Regions from separate parts of the Arthrobacter sp. CC3 genome, predicted to be linked through region 3. Evidence: riboswitches for the same ligand, from Rfam matches in the RefSeq annotation. Region 3 holds a riboswitch; each other region holds the start of a gene.
What was found. Region 3 has a riboswitch for cyclic di-AMP ahead of PV761_RS23295 (hypothetical protein). Riboswitches for the same ligand answer to the same signal wherever they lie in the genome.

Region 1: another riboswitch for cyclic di-AMP. It lies ahead of PV761_RS09825 (NlpC/P60 family protein); the one in region 3 lies ahead of PV761_RS23295 (hypothetical protein).
Region 2: another riboswitch for cyclic di-AMP. It lies ahead of PV761_RS04130 (M23 family metallopeptidase); the one in region 3 lies ahead of PV761_RS23295 (hypothetical protein).
Region 4: another riboswitch for cyclic di-AMP. It lies ahead of PV761_RS18430 (M23 family metallopeptidase); the one in region 3 lies ahead of PV761_RS23295 (hypothetical protein).

What each region holds. Positions count from the first base shown of each region.
Region 1 is NZ_JARCCY010000013.1:10,883-15,087, forward strand. Features, by position in the region: gene PV761_RS09815 (copper resistance CopC family protein) at 1-280, shown strand, start outside; gene PV761_RS09820 (hypothetical protein) at 374-838, opposite strand; gene PV761_RS09825 (NlpC/P60 family protein) at 1,069-1,809, opposite strand; cyclic di-AMP (ydaO/yuaA leader) riboswitch at 1,813-1,978, opposite strand; partial or broken gene PV761_RS09830 (HAD-IC family P-type ATPase) at 2,350-2,732, shown strand; gene PV761_RS09835 (hypothetical protein) at 2,826-3,299, shown strand; gene PV761_RS09840 (DUF305 domain-containing protein) at 3,439-4,068, shown strand; gene PV761_RS09845 (F510_1955 family glycosylhydrolase) at 4,165-4,205, shown strand, end outside.
Region 2 is NZ_JARCCY010000004.1:199,717-203,921, reverse strand. Features, by position in the region: gene PV761_RS04140 (four-helix bundle copper-binding protein) at 439-852, opposite strand; gene PV761_RS04135 (hypothetical protein) at 1,445-1,588, shown strand; cyclic di-AMP (ydaO/yuaA leader) riboswitch at 1,733-1,935, shown strand; gene PV761_RS04130 (M23 family metallopeptidase) at 1,941-2,702, shown strand; partial or broken gene PV761_RS04125 (IS1380 family transposase) at 2,846-4,205, shown strand, end outside.
Region 3 is NZ_JARCCY010000071.1:9,982-14,186, forward strand. Features, by position in the region: gene PV761_RS23285 (dolichyl-phosphate beta-glucosyltransferase) at 1-253, opposite strand, end outside; gene PV761_RS23290 (hypothetical protein) at 403-867, opposite strand; gene PV761_RS23295 (hypothetical protein) at 1,087-1,866, opposite strand; cyclic di-AMP (ydaO/yuaA leader) riboswitch at 1,866-2,050, opposite strand; gene PV761_RS23300 (HAMP domain-containing sensor histidine kinase) at 2,188-3,720, opposite strand; gene PV761_RS23305 (response regulator transcription factor) at 3,722-4,205, opposite strand, start outside.
Region 4 is NZ_JARCCY010000036.1:24,281-28,485, reverse strand. Features, by position in the region: gene PV761_RS18440 (NlpC/P60 family protein) at 1-444, opposite strand, end outside; gene PV761_RS18435 (NlpC/P60 family protein) at 603-1,277, opposite strand; cyclic di-AMP (ydaO/yuaA leader) riboswitch at 1,348-1,542, opposite strand; gene PV761_RS18430 (M23 family metallopeptidase) at 1,655-2,479, opposite strand; cyclic di-AMP (ydaO/yuaA leader) riboswitch at 2,483-2,693, opposite strand; gene PV761_RS18425 (metal-dependent transcriptional regulator) at 2,834-3,529, opposite strand; gene serC (phosphoserine transaminase) at 3,908-4,205, shown strand, end outside.

The DNA.
Region 1 (4,205 bases), on a different contig from region 3:
GGGAACCTTCGCCTTCACCGTCGAGGACCCGGCTGTGGGCGCGGCAACCGGGCCGGCATCAGCAACGGCAACGGCAACGGCAACAGCAACAGCAACAGCAACAGCGACAGCGACAGCGACGGCCAGCGCCCCGGCGAACACCGTGCCGGACCGCGTACCGCCGCCCGATGACAGCAACGCCCTCCTCACGGTCGGCATCGCCGCCATCGTCCTGGCGGTCATCGGCGGCCTTATTTATCTGTCCCGCCGCCGGGAGCGGACAGGCGACAGCGGCGCCTGAACCAGAGCACCGGGCTTTCTGCGGCCGCAGGGCCCCGGGGATGAGCACACCTCCCGGGGCCCTGCGGACCGGTCGTTTAAGGCGGTCGGGACGTTAAGCGGCTGCTCCGGCGGGAAGTCTGCGGGACCTGAAGCGTCCGACGGTACCGGCCAGAACTGCTGCCGCCATCACCACAACGGCAGCAACGCCGGTGTAGAACAGTACTGAGGACATTTCCGGGGCCGGGGCCGAGGCGTCAGCAGCGGCCATGACGGTCAGCCAGTAGCCGATCGTGGCCGCCATCCAGGCCTCGCCGGCCGCGGCTGTCAGCCGTGGCCACCGCGTGAACCATGCAGGCCCGATCCCGTAAGACAAGGCAACACTGACCGCCACGACACCGGCGACAGCGATCAGCTGGATACCGAACAGGTATGGCCCTGCGACAAGCCCGACCGGGATACACAGCCCGCCAATGAGCACCAGTCGCCGGGCGCCCAAGGGCATGCCGGCCGTTTTGCCCTGGTCCCCGCCTGGCAGGGGCCCAGCGTTGGACGCCTGAGCTGGCGTGTTCGTATCCATGAAATTCCTTTGAAAAGTGGGACTGCCGGACGCAGGACTGCCGTGGTGCCTGAGTAAGGGGTGGCAGCTGTTTTACCTTCCCTGACGTTACAGCATCCGCTGGATCGAACATGCAACGATCCGACCGGCCGGGCGGGCAGGAGTGGGGGCTGCTCATCGACCGGGTGGCACACTGAAGGTCGGCGTTTCGCTGCCCCCAAGGCAACGAAACGCCAGCCTTCAGTTGGGTGTTAGGCCCCGGCCCGGACGAAAGTTACTGAGCCTTTGGAAGTCATCCAGGTCAGCGGGTGGACAGCCGTTTCGTTCTTGCCGTTCAAACCGGAGCTGAGGACCTGGCCGTCGCCGACATAGATGCCGACGTGTCCGGGCTGCATGACCATGTCACCGGGCTGCGGGTCACTCACGACGGTCCCGTAATTCATGAACTGCATGGGGCCGAGGTCTCCGACGGGGATCCCGGCAGCGTTAAGGGCGTTTTCCACCAGTCGTGTGCAGTCCTGGATCATGCCGATCTGGGCGTAGGCGGCGGAAACCATCGTCGCGTTGACTCCGCCTGCTGCCGGGGCGGCCACCGGCGCGGCCGCAGCGGGCGTGACGGTGATCTGAGCCTTGGCCGGCGCAGCAGCCTTCGCAACGGCGACGGGTTTGGGTGCTTCTACAACAGGGGCGGGCGTGGTCTCCACGGCAGGACGTTCGAAGGAAATCTGGACCGTGGCATCTGCGCTGAGCGGAGCCTGTACCTGGCTGGTGACCTCCAGGTACGAGGTCGGCTCCGCGTCGCGCTGGGCCGGGGCCTCAGCTGCCTGCGCAGCAACGCCGCTGGTCAGGACGAGTCCGGAAGCTGCGGCAATGACGGCCGCCTGTCGGCCCACACCGCCGGCGTTGTCAGCGACGGATTTGGACAGGACCGCAAGGGCGCTGGTCTGGACGGGAACCGCGCGGTGGCGGCCGTGAGTACGGCGAATGGACATGAAAGGGCCTCTCCCACTGCCTGCGAGGTTAGCTGTCGGATTCGGATGGGAGACACCCGGCCGCAGTTCCAGCGCAAGGCCGGAAGCGCGGCTTCACCCCAAGGCCTGCCCGAAGCAGGCCACTCTTGGGTTCCCCGTCTCTGCCGGACGAATTTTGCGAACGGATCCCGGGCAGCGGCAGAGCTAGGCAATCTGCTCAGGAGTGCCGCATTCGGAGAAACCGGCACGCGTTCGACCGTACTCGAAAACCCGGCACTTTGTCACATTTGCATAACGGGACGGAAGCATGTGTTCCCTAAAGCAGGACAGGGAGGATGGAGGTGTTTCATCGGTGCTGGCTCGGATTCGCATGCTCGGCCGTGCCGAGGAACACCCTCAGCCCTCGTCAGCGGCGCGCTGGAAGAAACCTAATAAGAGGCCAGACCCTTCCGTGCGGGCACTGGTGATGGGGCGACTTGGGGCCCCTTCACTGTGAGGCAGCAGAGAAAGAGCAGGGCCACCCATCTCCGGGCGGCGAAAGCGGCAGTGCTGCGGTAGAGGCGGGGGATGAAGGTCGCCATGGTGGGCGACGGGGTCAATGACTCCCCGGCGCTGGCCAGAGCAGAGGTCGGCATCGCGATCGGCGCCGGGACCGACGGGCCATGGAATCAGCCGGAGTGGTCCTGGCGGGAAATGATCCTCGGGCGGTGCTGTCCATGGTGGACCTGTCGCGGGCCAGCTACCGGAAGATGTGGCAGAACCTCATCTGGGCCACCGGCTACAACGTCCTGTCCGTGCCCCTGGCCGCCGGGGTGCTCGCCTTCGCAGGCGTCGTGCTCTCCCGCGCCGCCGGCGCGGTCCTGATGTCTGTCTCCACCATCGTGGTCGCGCTCAATGCGCAGCTGCTGCGACGGGTGAAACTGAACCCATCCGAGGTTCGTTGACCCAAGAGGCGCTACCGGCCAGGGGAGCACCGCATCGCCCCGTGGCCGGTAGCCTAGAAGCGACACCAGAGCCGCATCGAAAGGAGGAACGTCATGACCGCAACAGCTCACCGCCAGGCGCCGGGGTTCCTTCGCCGTGCGGGTCTGGTCGCCGCGGTGCTGGCCATCATCGCTGGAATCTTCGGCATGCACGTCCTCACCGGCACCCACGCCATGCACTCCCCGGCCTCAGCCACGCCAGCCGCCGACGCGCACACCACGGAAGCATCCCCTGACCACACCGGACACCCGGCGGAATCCGGCACGGTCCCTGACCATGCCTCTGCAGGGCAGAACATGGCCGGGGTCGCCGTTGAGCAGTGTTCAGAGTCGGGTGACTGCACCAGCATGCAGGCCATGACGACTGCCTGCACTCCCTCGGCGAAAACCGCGTCCATGGCCGCGCCGCCGCCAGGCACCAACGTGCTGGGCAACAGCAACAACACCGCAGCAGGTGCCGTCACCGGCCAGTGGTCCTATCTTCCCGGCAGCCCTTCGCCTTGTGAGCTGTCCATCAGCAGGACGTAAAAGAGGCCCCGCGCCGCCACCCTCCCGGCGCATGCCCCCTTTACCCTGACAGTCCCAAGCGGACCGTCGGGTGCATCACTGATGCACGTATTCCTCAGGCGCCCTTGCGCGCCAGCTGATGTATGAAGGACCTGATCTCATGACTAAGAAGTTTCTGACCCTTTCCGTCACCGGCATCGCCGCGGCCATCGCCTTGGCCGGCTGCGCCTCCGGATCCGGAGCCGGACCCTCCGGCACCTCCACGCCCGGCATGGACCACGGCAGCTCCAGCGCGACAGCCAGCAGCATCCCCGGCAGCGCAACGGCAGCCGCCGCGGACCACAACACCGCGGACGTCACGTTCGCGCAGACGATGATCCCGCACCACACCCAGGCCGTGGAAATGAGCGACACGATGCTCAAGAAGAAAGACATCCCGGCGTCCGTCACCGCGCTGGCCACCAAGATCAAGGCAGCCCAAGGCCCCGAAATCGAGACAATGACCGGCTGGCTCAAGAGCTGGAACGAGACCGCCACGATGCCCTCCAGCCACAGCATGACCGGCATGATGAGCGACGCGGACATGCAGAAGCTCGACGCCGCCCAGGGTAGCGATGCGGCCCGGCTCTTCCTGAAGCAGATGACCGCCCACCATGAAGGTGCGATCATGATGGCCAAGACCGAAAACACGGCCGGCAAGAACGCCGACGCGGTCCAGCTCAGCAAGGACATTGTCGCCGCGCAGGAAGCAGAAATCCAGGAAATGCAAAAGCTGCTGGCCACCCTGTAACCATCACCTTCGGGTGCCGGCCCGCCGCCCACGTGCGGCAAGGCCGGTGCCCGGCCCTGCACTCTCCCTTTTCGTCCCCCAACACTCGGAGTTTTCATGCCTATCTCATCCAAAACCATGTCACGGTCCTCAGCCGT
Region 2 (4,205 bases), on a different contig from region 3:
TGGGCAATCACGGTGGGAATGAGGGACGTACCGCCACGGAATTTTTCAAGCTGAGCGACATGAGGCGCTACGCTCCCTTCCCAAGGAATGCCGGCGGACACCCGGACGGGAGCCGCTCAGCGGGCAGTTGGGATGCGCCGATCCGCCCGGAGTGCGGGCCTGTTCATTTTCCGGCCGTGCGGCAGTGTCCCGGACCCCGGGGATGTGTTGAATGAGTGCGGGGGGTGTTGCGTGCGTCACAGTTCATGCCTAGGCTTGCGTGGGCGGTCGCAGCGTCGCGGCCGTCCCCCATAGGGGCAGGAGCACCGTGACAGACAAGCTCAGCGTCCTGGTCCGTGTGGACATCGTTAAGGCCGGGATGCCGCAGGGCAGGCCTTCCCGCGGGTGCCGGAAGGCGTTGGATCTCCGGTCACCGTTGGGCAGGGCCTTGGGGCAGGGTCAGCCGAGCGAGCTGAGAAGCTCGTTGCATGCCTTTTCGCAACGGCGGCAGGCCTCGGCACAGAGCCGGCAGTGTTCATGCATGCCTGCGTGTTGTTCGCATTCCTCGGCGCAGGCCTTGCAGATGGCGGCGCAGGCCTGCAGCACCGCGCGGGTGACGTTGGCGTCATAGCCGGTGTGGCGGGAGAGTACGTTTGCCGTGGCCGCGCAGACGTCCGCACAGTCAAGATCGGTGCGGATGCATTTGGTCAACTCGGCGACCATGTCTTCGCCGAGGCAGGCATCAGCGCAGGCGGTACAGGCCTGTGAGCAGTCAAAGCACGCTGCGATGCATTCGGCGAGCTTGTGCTGATCGATGCCGCCCAGATCCTTCGGGTACGCATCGAGCATCTTGTGGGTGCTTCCGTGTGTCATTTCTGTCTCTCTTTCCAATACTGAATGGGAGGAACCTGGTGCGGAGACCGGCTGATGTTTTCTGATGCGCCGGCTGTTTGGCTGATGTTCTTTCTCGGGCCTCCTTCTGATCGCTGAAGGCAGGACCCAAAGGGCGGCCCGCACGCGGTGTTTACGCCCGCCTGGTCGAACGGTGCCACTTGCAGGCCTATGGCCTGGCGTTCGCGCGGCCGGACGGGGAGAACGTGCCCTTCTACGTCCGACTGACAGACAGCTGAGTTAGGGTTAGCGCCTGCCGGCTCAGCGGTGCTTGGGGCCTGTTGGCGATGTGGGACGCCGGGGGCAGGGCGCGCGGATCCGCGGAATCAGGGATGAGCGTTCCGGGCCTTGGCTGCGCCGCGTCGGTCACAGCAACGGGCCACGACCGTGGACTGAGTGCACGGGTGTCTCCGATCTCGTGGCACCCGTTGCGCGGGACCCCGTGGAGCACGTCGGCGGCGGATTGGGCTCCGACCGGCGTCACTCTGTTCGAATGTCCCCGAGGGTTCTCCTGTCCCCCGGGGATCGCAGTCTGGCGCTGTGCCGCGGCGTAAGGGTCGGACACCCCCACCACGTGGACCTGTCCATTACAGAAGGCAACTGGCCCGGCCGCCAGGAGGACGATCACGACGCAGGAAAGGACAGCCCGCAGCGCCGCAAGCCTGCGGACCAGCAGTGGAAGCGTCGAACGTTTAAGGGCCATCTCGTCTTCTCCTGAGGGCAAGTCCCGCCCAGCGTAACCTTCCGGTGCCCCGCCAGTCACCATCCCTGTCCTCTTAAGCGCTTTTGATAACGGATTTGTAACTTAAGCCGAGGCTTCGCTAAAGTTAGATAAACACATACCCCCCCAACGGGTATGGATGTGACCGCTTCGCCAAACCCCGCCGGCGGTCCGTGAACCTGATCTTCTCAGGCGGGGGCGGAGGACCCACTTTTGGTGCGTAATGATGCACCTTGGGGTGAAGCCGACCCTGTGACTGCGCGTCCTGATCGCGTCCTGCAGGGCAGCCGGACAGTCCACTCGTCCGAATCCGACAGCTAACTTCGCCGGCGCCGAGAGGACCACTATCTTGCCTGCCCAGCCACAACACGGCCGTCGCCGTGCCCTTCCGGCCGCTGCCTCACCACGCCGCCGTCCGTTTTTCCAGGAACCAACGTTCCGGCTACGCGGCCAGCAGTTCGGGGTGACGGCCGCCGTAACGGGAATGATCGCCCTCACAGCTCTGTCCGCGGCGCAGGCTGACTCCGGCAGCCGCGTTGCGGCCCAGGACCGGCCAGCGGCCGTGGCAGCCCCGGCTCCGGAAGCGGCGGTCACGGCCGCAGCTGACACTGTTCTCACCTTTGACCGCCCGGAGGTGACCTCCCAGCCTGCGCCCGCGCCGGTACAGCCTGCAGGGGCGGTCAAGGCGCTTGAGGCTGGCCCCGCGCCTGAGGCGGCATCCACGGGGTTGCGTGCCCCGCTCGCGTCGATGAGCGTCAGTTCCCCGTTCGGTTTCAGGGTCAGCCCGATCACCGGGGCGGCAGCTGAAATGCACACCGGGGTTGATCTGACGGGGGCGTGCTCGACGGCGGTCTTCGCCGCCGGTTCCGGCACCGTCACCGAGGCCGGCTGGAGCCCGTACGGCAGCGGCAACCGGATCGTCGTCGATCACGGCAACGGCCTGAAGACCACCTACAACCACCTGGCCAGCATCGGTGTCTCCGCCGGACAGTCCGTGGCTCAGGGCCAGCAGATTGCAGGGGTAGGCACAACCGGTGCCTCCACCGGCTGCCACCTTCACTTCGAGGTCATGGTCAACGGCCAGACCGTCGACCCGGCTGCCTTCATCTGACGCCCGGCCCCCGGCCGCTTAGCCTTGATCCACCGATGAGGTTTGGGTCGTCTTCGGCGTTTTAAGAACGAGATGCTCGCCTTTTCAGGGAAAATTGGACTTGCGACAGAACAATTTTGCTGAAGAAGAGGAGCATCTCGCAGATGCAAGTTTTCTATAAGCCGGCCGCGGTGTCAGCTTCCTTCGACGAGGCGAATCTCGTGTCCTCGGCCGGGCTGCTCCCGGTGATGACATTGGCGCGGGACGCCGGACTGCAGGAACTGGCCCATGAACGGCTGACGGTGCCCACGGACAAGGGCGCGAACGCCGGACTGAAGGTCGCTTCCCTGGTCGCGGGGATGGTCGCCGGCGCGGACAGCATCGATGACATGGCCCTGCTGCGCCACGGCGGAATGAAGCGACTCTTCACCACCTGCTACGCGCCCTCAACACTGGGCTCGTTCCTGCGGGCCTTCACGTTCGGTCACGTGCGCCAGCTCGATGCAGTCGCGGCCCGCTTCCTGGGAAACCTCGCCTGTCGGGCACGTTTGCTGGGATCACCCGCGGCCGGTGACTTTGTGTTCGTGGACGTGGACGACACGATCATCGAGGTCCACGGCTACGCCAAGCAGGGCTCCGGCTACGGATACTCCGGGGTCCGCGGGCTGAACGCCCTGCTGGCCGCGGTCTCCACCAAGGACACCGCCCCGGTCATCGCCGCCCAACGGCTGCGCAAGGGCGCGGCGAACTCGGCCCGGGGAGCCAAGCGTCTGATTATTGATGCCCTGTCCACGCTCAAGCGTCCGCAGACCGACGGGCAGGTGCTGTGCCGTTTCGATTCGGCCTTCTACGGCCATGCCGCGGTGGCCGCCGCCCTGGCCGGCGGGGCGGACGTGTCGGTGACCGTGCGCATGGACCCGGCCGTCAAACGCGCCATCGCCGGGATCCCTGAAACGGCGTGGGAAACCATCGAATACACCGACGCGGTCTTCGACGAGACCACCAACACCTGGGTCTCGAAGGCTGAGGTCGCCGAGACCGTGTTCACCGCGTTCAGCTCCCGCAAAAAGGCCGAGCAGATCACCGGCCGGCTGGTGGTGCGCCGCATCCCGGAACTGAACCCGAAAGCCAGCGACGGACAACCCACCCTGTTTGAAACCCACCGGCACCACGCATTCTTCACCACCGTGGACGCCGAACTCCTGGACGCCGTCAGGGCCGACAAAACCCACCGGAAACACGCCATCATCGAGCAGGTCAATGCCGACCTGAAGGACAGCGCCCTGGCCCATATGCCCTCGGTGCTTTCGCCGCGAACTCGGCATGGCTGGTCGCCGCGGTCATGGCATACAACCTCACCCGCGCCGCCGGGCTCCTCGCCGCCGGGCCCTTCGGCAAAGCCCGGACCGGCACGATCCGCCGCAAACTCATCCACGTCCCGGCCCGCATCGCCACCAGCGCCCGACGCATCCGACTTCACCTGCCCGAAGCCTGGCCCTGGAAAGCCGCCTGGCAGGCCTTGTT
Region 3 (4,205 bases):
AGCTGCCGAGCAGATAAGCGTGCAGGTGCCGCAGGGATCGCTCCAGGTCCCGCTCCTCGTTGTAGACAGGGATGACCACATCAAGAACGGGGAGGGCAGTTCCTGCATCCCCCGGGGTTCTGGCGTCGATGGGTGCGCGGCGGGTCTGCCCCGTTGCGGGCGGCGAAACGCTGCCGGACGGAAGATCGACGACGGCCCGCGGCTGCGATTGCGGTTGGAGTATGGATCCCGCGGCCTGGTCAGTGAGCGTCATGGTTCCACTATGCGACCGGCGGATATGAAGGATTTAGGCCAAAGCTGTGCAGCTCCTGTGGGATTTTGCCGTTGTCTGGAAACGGGCAAGGAGACGGCGGCGGTGCGCCCACCGTCATTGGTGGACGCACCGCCGCCGCGGATGGTGCGTCAGGGCCCCAACAGCGAGCAGATGTTCGTTGCCGTGCCGGCCCCGGAGAATCTCCGCAATTCGTTGCCGTCGGAGTCCACGGAGAAGTTGACATTCCCCCGCGTGAGGACGAGCCCGTCAGGGGAGGGGAGTTGGAGGAGGTTATTGCCGGTCGCTCTCACTTCGACCACATTCTCGCTGGGGAACGAAAAGAAGAGGACTCCGGTGATGACCAATTTCAGGGGCTTTCCGTTTGGCCCCGTCAGGGTGATCTTCAGCCCGGGAGAAGTGCTGATGATGTCCCCTGAGGGAGTCGTGATGTTTTTGGCCTTACCGGTGACTTCACCGGTGACGAGAAAACCACAGTTCATGAATGAAGCGGGTCCGTCCACAGTGATCGGCGGGCCGGAAGGGGCAGCAACGGCCGGCGCGGCAGCCGCGAAGATTGAGGCCAGGACGGCCGTCGGAACTAACCATTTTTTCATTGTTGTGCTCCCTGCATCTTGACGACGGCCCGGGGGCCGGCCGCCGCTTGGAAGACGATGGAAAGCGGCGGCGACCCAGAGTCACTCCACAACCTTGTGAAAACCTTGTGGCCCCGGGAACGGGGGGAGCCAAATCCCGCAAAACAGCCGAAGGCCCCGAATCGCGTGGATTCGGGGCCTTCGGCTCATGCGGACCAAGTCCGGCGAGGGTGCGCCGGCTTAGTACCAGTTGTTGGCGTAGTGGAAGTTCAGGGCGCCACAGGGGGAACCGTACCGTTCCTTCACGTAGTTCAAGCCCCAATTGATCTGGGTACGGAAGTTGGTCAGGTAGTCGGATCCGGCGCTGGCCATCTTTTCGGCCGGCAGGGACTGGACAATGCCGTACGCGCCACTGCTGGCGTTCGTGGCTGTGGTCTTCCAGTCGGATTCCTTGGTCCACAGGGTGGTCAGGCACTGCATCTGGTCGGCCGCCCAGCCGTAGGTACCGAGCTGCGAGGCGGCGTACGCCTGGGCAGCTGCGGGGTCGTCCACGGCTACTGGCGGTGCCGGGGCAGGAGCCGGTGCCGGGGCCGCAGCAGGTGCGGGTGCAGGCGCGGGTGCCGGTGCTTCCGGTGCGGACTTCTCCTCCGGTGCCGGCTGCACGTCGGACGACTGAGCTGCCAGGCTGACGGACGCCGGGGCGGGCATGGCCGATACCAGGATCTTTTCGAACGCGAGCTTCGACTCGGCGTTTGCGGTTGCGGCGCTGGCTTCGCCGGTTGCAGACGTAGCCGGGGCTGCAGGTTCTGAAGCCTGGCCGGCGGCGCCGACTCCGATCAGGACGGCGCAGGCCGTGGCTACTACAGCGGCGCGGCGGCCGGAACCCTGCAGTCCGGCAGCAAGCCGGGCCAATGGGGATGCGGTGGTGGCTGGCTCGGCGCGGTGGCGCGAACGTTCCGCAGGCGTCTTGGACTCGTCGGAAGCGCGCTCCGGACGTACTTCTAGCGTGGATTTAGTCATGGTTGCCTCTCGATGCCGGCGGAGTTAGCTGTCGGGTTCGGATGAGGTCATCCGGCCGCACGGAACTTCACGTGTCGGCTTCACCCCGAGGGCGGCTGTGCAAGATGCCCGGAGACCTGGGTCCCCCGCCTCTGCCTAATCATGAGGAAATCCGGGTAGCGGCAGAGTTTGGCGTCCATCCGGATATGCGGCTAGAACGGTGGCCGCACTCTAAAAACGGTACAGGAGTATCGCGCTTAAGTCACATTTCGGTAACGAGGATCACGACGGCGGCGCGTTGACTTGCGCCGGAACGGCTGGCTCGCCGCTCTGGAACCGGAGTTAGGCTGCCGGCGGCTCGCAGGGCAGGCGGAGGGCGAACTCGGTGCGGCCCGGGCGGGAATTTACCTCGACGGTTCCGCCGTGCGCTTCCACGATGGACTGCACGATCGACAGGCCCAGTCCGCTGGTTCCTTCGGACGCGGCTGCGCCGCCGGCGCCCGCACCTGAAGCGGAGCGGGCCGGACTGGTGCGGGCGGCGTCCGCCCTGGCAAAGCGGGCAAAGACCCGGTCGACGAACTCCGGCGGTATCCCCGCACCGTTGTCCGTCACGGTCACCACGGCACTGCCGTCGGCGGACCGCATCACGCCGGTGACCACGGTGGTTCCGGGGTCCGTGTGCTTGCGGGCATTGGAGAGGAGATTGGCCAGCACCTGGTGCAGCTGCTTGGCGTCGCCGCGGACCACAACGGGCTCGTCCGGCAGTTCAAGCTGCCAGACGCGGTCCGGCGCCATGACCTTCTCGTCGCTGACGGTTTCCACCACCAGTTGCGTCAGGTCCACGTCGCTGATCTTGAGCGGCTGGCCTTCGTCCAACCGTGCCAGCAGCAGGAGATCCTCCACCAGGGTGGTCATCCGTTCCGACTGGCTCTGTACCCTGGCGAGCGATTTCTTGCCGTCAGGCGTGAAGTCCTCGGTCATCCGCATCAGTTCTGTGTAGCCGCGGATGGCAGTGAGCGGCGTGCGTAGCTCGTGCGAAGCGTCCGCCACGAACTGGCGCACCTTCGTCTCACTCTGCTGCCGGGCCTCGAGTGCCTTGGACACGTTGTCCAGCATGAGGTTGAGGGCGTGGCCAACGCTGCCCACTTCAGTTCCGGGGTGCGCGTTCGACGGCGGTACCCGGACCGCCAGTGCCACTTCGCCGGCGTCGAGCGGCATGTTCGAAACCTGCGTGGCCACCTCAGACAGCTGCTCGAGCGGTTTCATGGTGCGGCGGATGAGGACCGTTCCGGCCAGGCCGATCAGGACCAGCCCTCCCATCGACACGATCACCATGGTCCACACCAGAGAGTTGAGCGTGTTTTGCTTTTCATCGAGGGGGAGCCCGGTGACAATCACGTCCCCGTACTGCGCTTCCACGGCAACCAGGCGGTAGGAGCCGGTGGACAGTGTCCGGTCAACCGGGCTTGCGTCGTGCCGGAGGGCCAACAGGACCTGGTCGTCCTCGGCCGAGAGCGATGCGGTCGTGGCGTCGTTGGCCAGGAACCCGGCGGTGCTGACATTTCCGTTGTCGATCCGGGCAATGAGGGTTCCGATTCCTTGGCCCTTGCCCTCCAGCGGGTCGGGCCTGCCGGCCGGGTTGCCGAGCCGTGGCCTGCCCGCTTCGTTGGAGAGCCTTGAGGCCTGGCTTAAGCGATCGTCGAGCTGCTTGGTCAGGAAGGAATCCATGGACGCGTAGCTGAACAGGCCAATGGCGCCGCAGATGGCCACCAGCAACGCCATGGCCACCAGCACCAGCCGGGTGCGGAGGTGCCACGTGGACGGATCGAGCCAGCGGCGGCGGTCCTTGCGGATCTCGCCGGAAAGCGTGGGCACCTCAATCCGCCGGTTTGATGACGTAGCCTGCGCCGCGGACGGTGTGGATCATGGGCGGGTGCGTGGCATCCACCTTCTTGCGCAGGTAGGAAATGTAGAGCTCCACGATATTGGCCTGGCCGCCGAAGTCGTAGTCCCACACACGGTCCAGGATCTGGGCCTTGCTGACCACGCGCTTGGGGTTTTCCATGAGGTAACGGAGGAGTTCAAACTGCGTGGCCGTCAGCTGCAGTTCCTCGCCGGCGCGGGTCACTTCACGAGTGTCGATGTTGAGGACGAGGTCGCCCACCACCAGTTCGGCGGTGTCCATGGCGGCCACCCCGGAGCGCTGGACCAGCCGGTGCAGGCGGAGGAGCACCTCTTCCATACTGAAGGGCTTGGTGACGTAATCGTCGCCGCCGGCGGCCAGGCCGAGGATGCGGTCCTGGACGGCATCCTTCGCCGTCAGGAAGAGCGCAGGCACCTCCGGCGCGAAGGCGCGGATC
Region 4 (4,205 bases), on a different contig from region 3:
GATCGCGGCACCGTTTCCGCTGGCGGCAGCGGGGGCTGCAGCTGCGGGGGCGGCCGGGGCCGACACGGTCGCGGCAACCGGAGCAGCCTCGGGAGCAGCTTCCTGAACCTCGACGACAGGCTTGGGAGCCTCGACGACCGGAGCCGGGGAGGTGGAGACAGCCGGCTTCTCGAAGGAGATGGCAATACTGGAAGCGGCCGAGATGTTGGCCGGAGCAGAGGACTGCACTTCCAGGGTGGAAGCAGAGGTTGCTTCGCGCTGTACGTTGGTATCGGCAGCGTTCGCTGCGATACCGCTGGTCAGGACCAGGCCGGAAGCTGCAGCGATAACCGCAGCCTGGCGGCCCACGCCGCCGGCGTTGTCGCCGACAGCCTTGGCAATGACAGCAAGCGAGTTGGTTTTGGTAACCTCGGCGCGGTGCCGTGCGATCGCACGAGTAGTCATTATTTCTCTCTTTCGTTTTCCTCAGACTGCGTGGCAGGCCGCGGTTTGGACGCTCCGGCATCTTGGGGGTAAGCCGGAACGGCCCGAACAGGTTTATATAGCGAAGAACGCGCGCTTCAGCGACGGGAAACCCGTGATGGAGCGAAGCGCCGCGTGTTCTAGCGAAGCGTGTAGAACGCGGATGTGCCCGTGGCGGACACAGCGTGCAGGAGCGTGCCCTGCGACGGGTTCAGCGCGCTGATCATCATGCCGTTGCCGACGTAGATGCCAACGTGAGCTCCGCCGTTCTGCATGACCAAGTCGCCCGGCGCCGGGGTGGCGGTGGGCTTCATGGCGGTCCATGCGTTGGTGCGGGGGATGCTGATGCCGGCCTGGGCGTAGACCCACTGGGTGAAGCCTGAGCAGTCCCAGCCGCTGGGGGTGGTGCCGCCCCAGACGTAGGCGCTGCCAATGCCGGTGTACGCTATGGCGGCGAGGCCAGATGCTGCTGCAGAGGAGGCGGCGTCGGCAAGTTTGCCGGCCTTGGCCTCCCCGTCAGCTGCTGTGGGGTTCTCACTGGCGTCGGTACCGGTGGATTGTGCCCGGACGGTTTCAATCTTCGGCGCTGCCATCGTGGTGACGGACGGACGCTCGAAGGAAACAGTCGCTGTCGGTTCAGCGCTTACGGCCAGCTGGGCTGACTGAGAGCCGGACTCCGTCGAAGCGGAAACACCCAGGTTGGTATCGGCGGCATTTGCCGGCATGCCAACACTGAGGATCAGTCCGGACGCGGCTGCGATCACAGCCGCCTGGCGACCTACGGTCCCGGCGTTGGCAGTAACAGCCCTGGACACGGAGTTCAACGGGTTCGTACGAACCGTTTGCGCACGGTGGCGCGCAGAAGTGTTGCGTGTAGACACGAAGGTAGCCTCTCCCAATGCCTACGAGGTGAGCTGTCGGATTCGGATGGGAGTCACCCGGCCGCGCGGCTTCCTGGGAAGCTTTTGCGACTTAACCCCAAGGTCTTCTTGCGAAGACCAAAATTGGTTCCCCCGCCTCTGCCAGACGATGTCATGCGAACGGACCTTGAGCGGTGGCAGAGTTAGGCAATCCACTCAAGAGCGCCAACTTCGGAAAAGTTGGCGTGCTTTAAACGGTACAGGAATTCCGATCGCATGTCACATTCAGGTCACGGCATGTCACAGGAATGCGAGAGTAACCCATCGCTTGGTCAGAGCCAGCCGGTGGGGTCGACGACTTCGCCGTTGACCATCACTTCGAAATGGAGGTGGCAGCCGGTGGAGGCTCCGGTGGTCCCGGCGAGCGCCACGACGTCCCCGCGGCCCACCTTTTGCCCCACCTGGACACTGGAGGACGACAGGTGGTTGTAAGTGGTTTCGAGGCCGTTGCCGTGGTCGATCACCACGCGGTTTCCGCCGCCATAGGGGTGCCAGCCCGAAAAGGTTACTGTTCCGCTCGCAGCGGCGAGGACGCTGGTGCCGCACTGTGCCGCATAGTCCTGGCCCCGGTGGAACTCACCTGAGCCACCCGTGATCGGGCTAGTGCGGAAACCGAAGGGAGATACCGAAATCATTTGTTCCAGCGGAGCCCCCAAGCTGCCCGCGGAGGCCGCACGCGTGATCGTCCCTGCCGACTGTGCGCTCAGGAGCTGTTTCAGCTTGCCGTCGGGATCGCCCTTGGTGGCCACGTAGGTCCGATTGAAGTCGATCTTGGCACCTGCAGCAACGGACACTTCGGGCTGGGGCGCAACCGAAGCGGTGGCGGCAGCGTTCCCGGTGTCCGCAGTGGACATCATGGGCCCGGTCGACGGGACGGAGACGGTGAGCACCAGTCCGGCGGCGGCGAGGGCAATGCCGGCCTTCTGACCCACGCCGCTTGCCGAAGCGAACTCCGTCACCTGGCTGAACAGGCTGCGGCGTCGGCGCGCATCACGGTGTGCATCGCGCGGCCTGACCGTCATAACGGCTTCGGCCACGGGGTACTCCGAAGCGGGACCGGTCGCCCTGCGGCGGCCCCTGACGGTCTGCGTGGTCAAGAATTATCCTCTCTGGAGAGCCTGCGAAGTTAGCTGTCGGATTCGGGTCAGAGAGTGCAAAGACCCGGTCCGCCATTGCAAGGCATCCGGCACAGGTGTCCCTAGGGAATCCTTCGTCGGAGGTGACTTGCCGCTGACGGACTTCACCCCAAGGCCGTATTCAACGGCCGATTGTGGTTCCTCCGCCTCTGCCAGGAGATGGTTCTGACGCTGATCCGCTGGCAGAGCTCGGCTTCGGATCAGGTAACGCTTTTGTATCGGCGCTAGTGCTCAACTATAGGCGATTAATCAGCGCGGTAATAATTCCGTTATCTGGGTCTCAGTAAGTTGTAGGTGGTCCTACCACTACGCCGGTTAGCTGACCGTAACAAACACGTGGGCAGCAACCTCGGGCGGCAACTCCAGCGCGCCTTCGATCTCGGGCACACGCACGGAGATGTATTCGCCGACGCGCTCGAGGGCCAGGGACGCTCCGGGCCGGATTCCGCCTTCATCCAGCTGCACCAGCAACTCCGGCTCAACCTGGATGGGTTCGGCCAGCCTGCTCACGGTGATACGCGAGTCGGCCCCGTACGCGGTCATGGCCTCAAGGAGGTTGACCACACCGTCGGTGAAAGCGGGAGCCGGCTGACCGCCAAGCGCCGCCAGTCCCGGAATGGGATTGCCGTAGGGGGAAACGGTGGGGTGGTTGAGGAGTTCAAAGATGCGACGCTCCACCCGCTCGCTCATGACGTGTTCCCAACGGCAGGCTTCGTCATGGACATACGCCCAGTCCAGTCCGATCACATCGGCCAGGAGCCGTTCCGCGAGGCGGTGTTTGCGCATGACTTCGGTGGCGCGTTTCCGGCCGGTTTCAGTCAGCTCAAGGTGCCGGTCCCCCGAAACAACCACCAGCCCGTCACGCTCCATCCGCCCGATGGTCTGCGAAACGGTGGGTCCGGAGTGGCGCAGCCGTTCGGCAATCCGGGCGCGGAGAGCCACGATGTTCTCTTCCTCAAGCTCCAAGATTGTCCGAAGATACATCTCCGTGGTGTCGATTAGATCGGTCATCCAGCTCAGCTCCTCGAGCACAGTCCTTGCGTCAGTCCCACCGTACCGCGCAAAGGCTTCCACGTTGGCCTCGGCGGGGTGGACCTGCATCCACCAACCAGCCGCTGGGAAAAGCCCCACGGGATCAGCCAGGCCGGCTTCGCGGCCCACTGTACGACAGCATCCAGCTTAGCCTATTTTGAATTACTCCGGATAATCTTCAGCGTATCGCTCTGACCTGCCGCCGGGATGTCTCAGTGACTGGACTATGACGGATGCCGTTCCCTCCCCCGCAGGCACGTCAGGCAGAATATAGGGGATTCCCCTGCAGGAACCCGTGCACTGCCGGGCCCACGTCCACGCCGGAAACCACGTCCACGCCGATAAATTGGAGCCATTGTGAGCGACACCAGCATCACTATCCCCGCCAACCTCCTGCCCAAGGACGGACGGTTCGGCGCCGGGCCATCAAAGGTCCGCCCCGAACAGATCGAAGCACTGTCTGCCGCCTCTGCCACCCTCCTCGGCACGTCGCACCGCCAGGCCCCGGTGAAGAACCTGGTGGGATCTGTCCGCAGCGGCCTCAGCGAATTTTTCCGCGCCCCCGAAGGCTACGAAGTCATCCTCGGAGTGGGCGGCTCAACGGCGTTCTGGGACGTCGCGGCGTTCGGACTGGTGGACAGCAAGGCCCAGCACC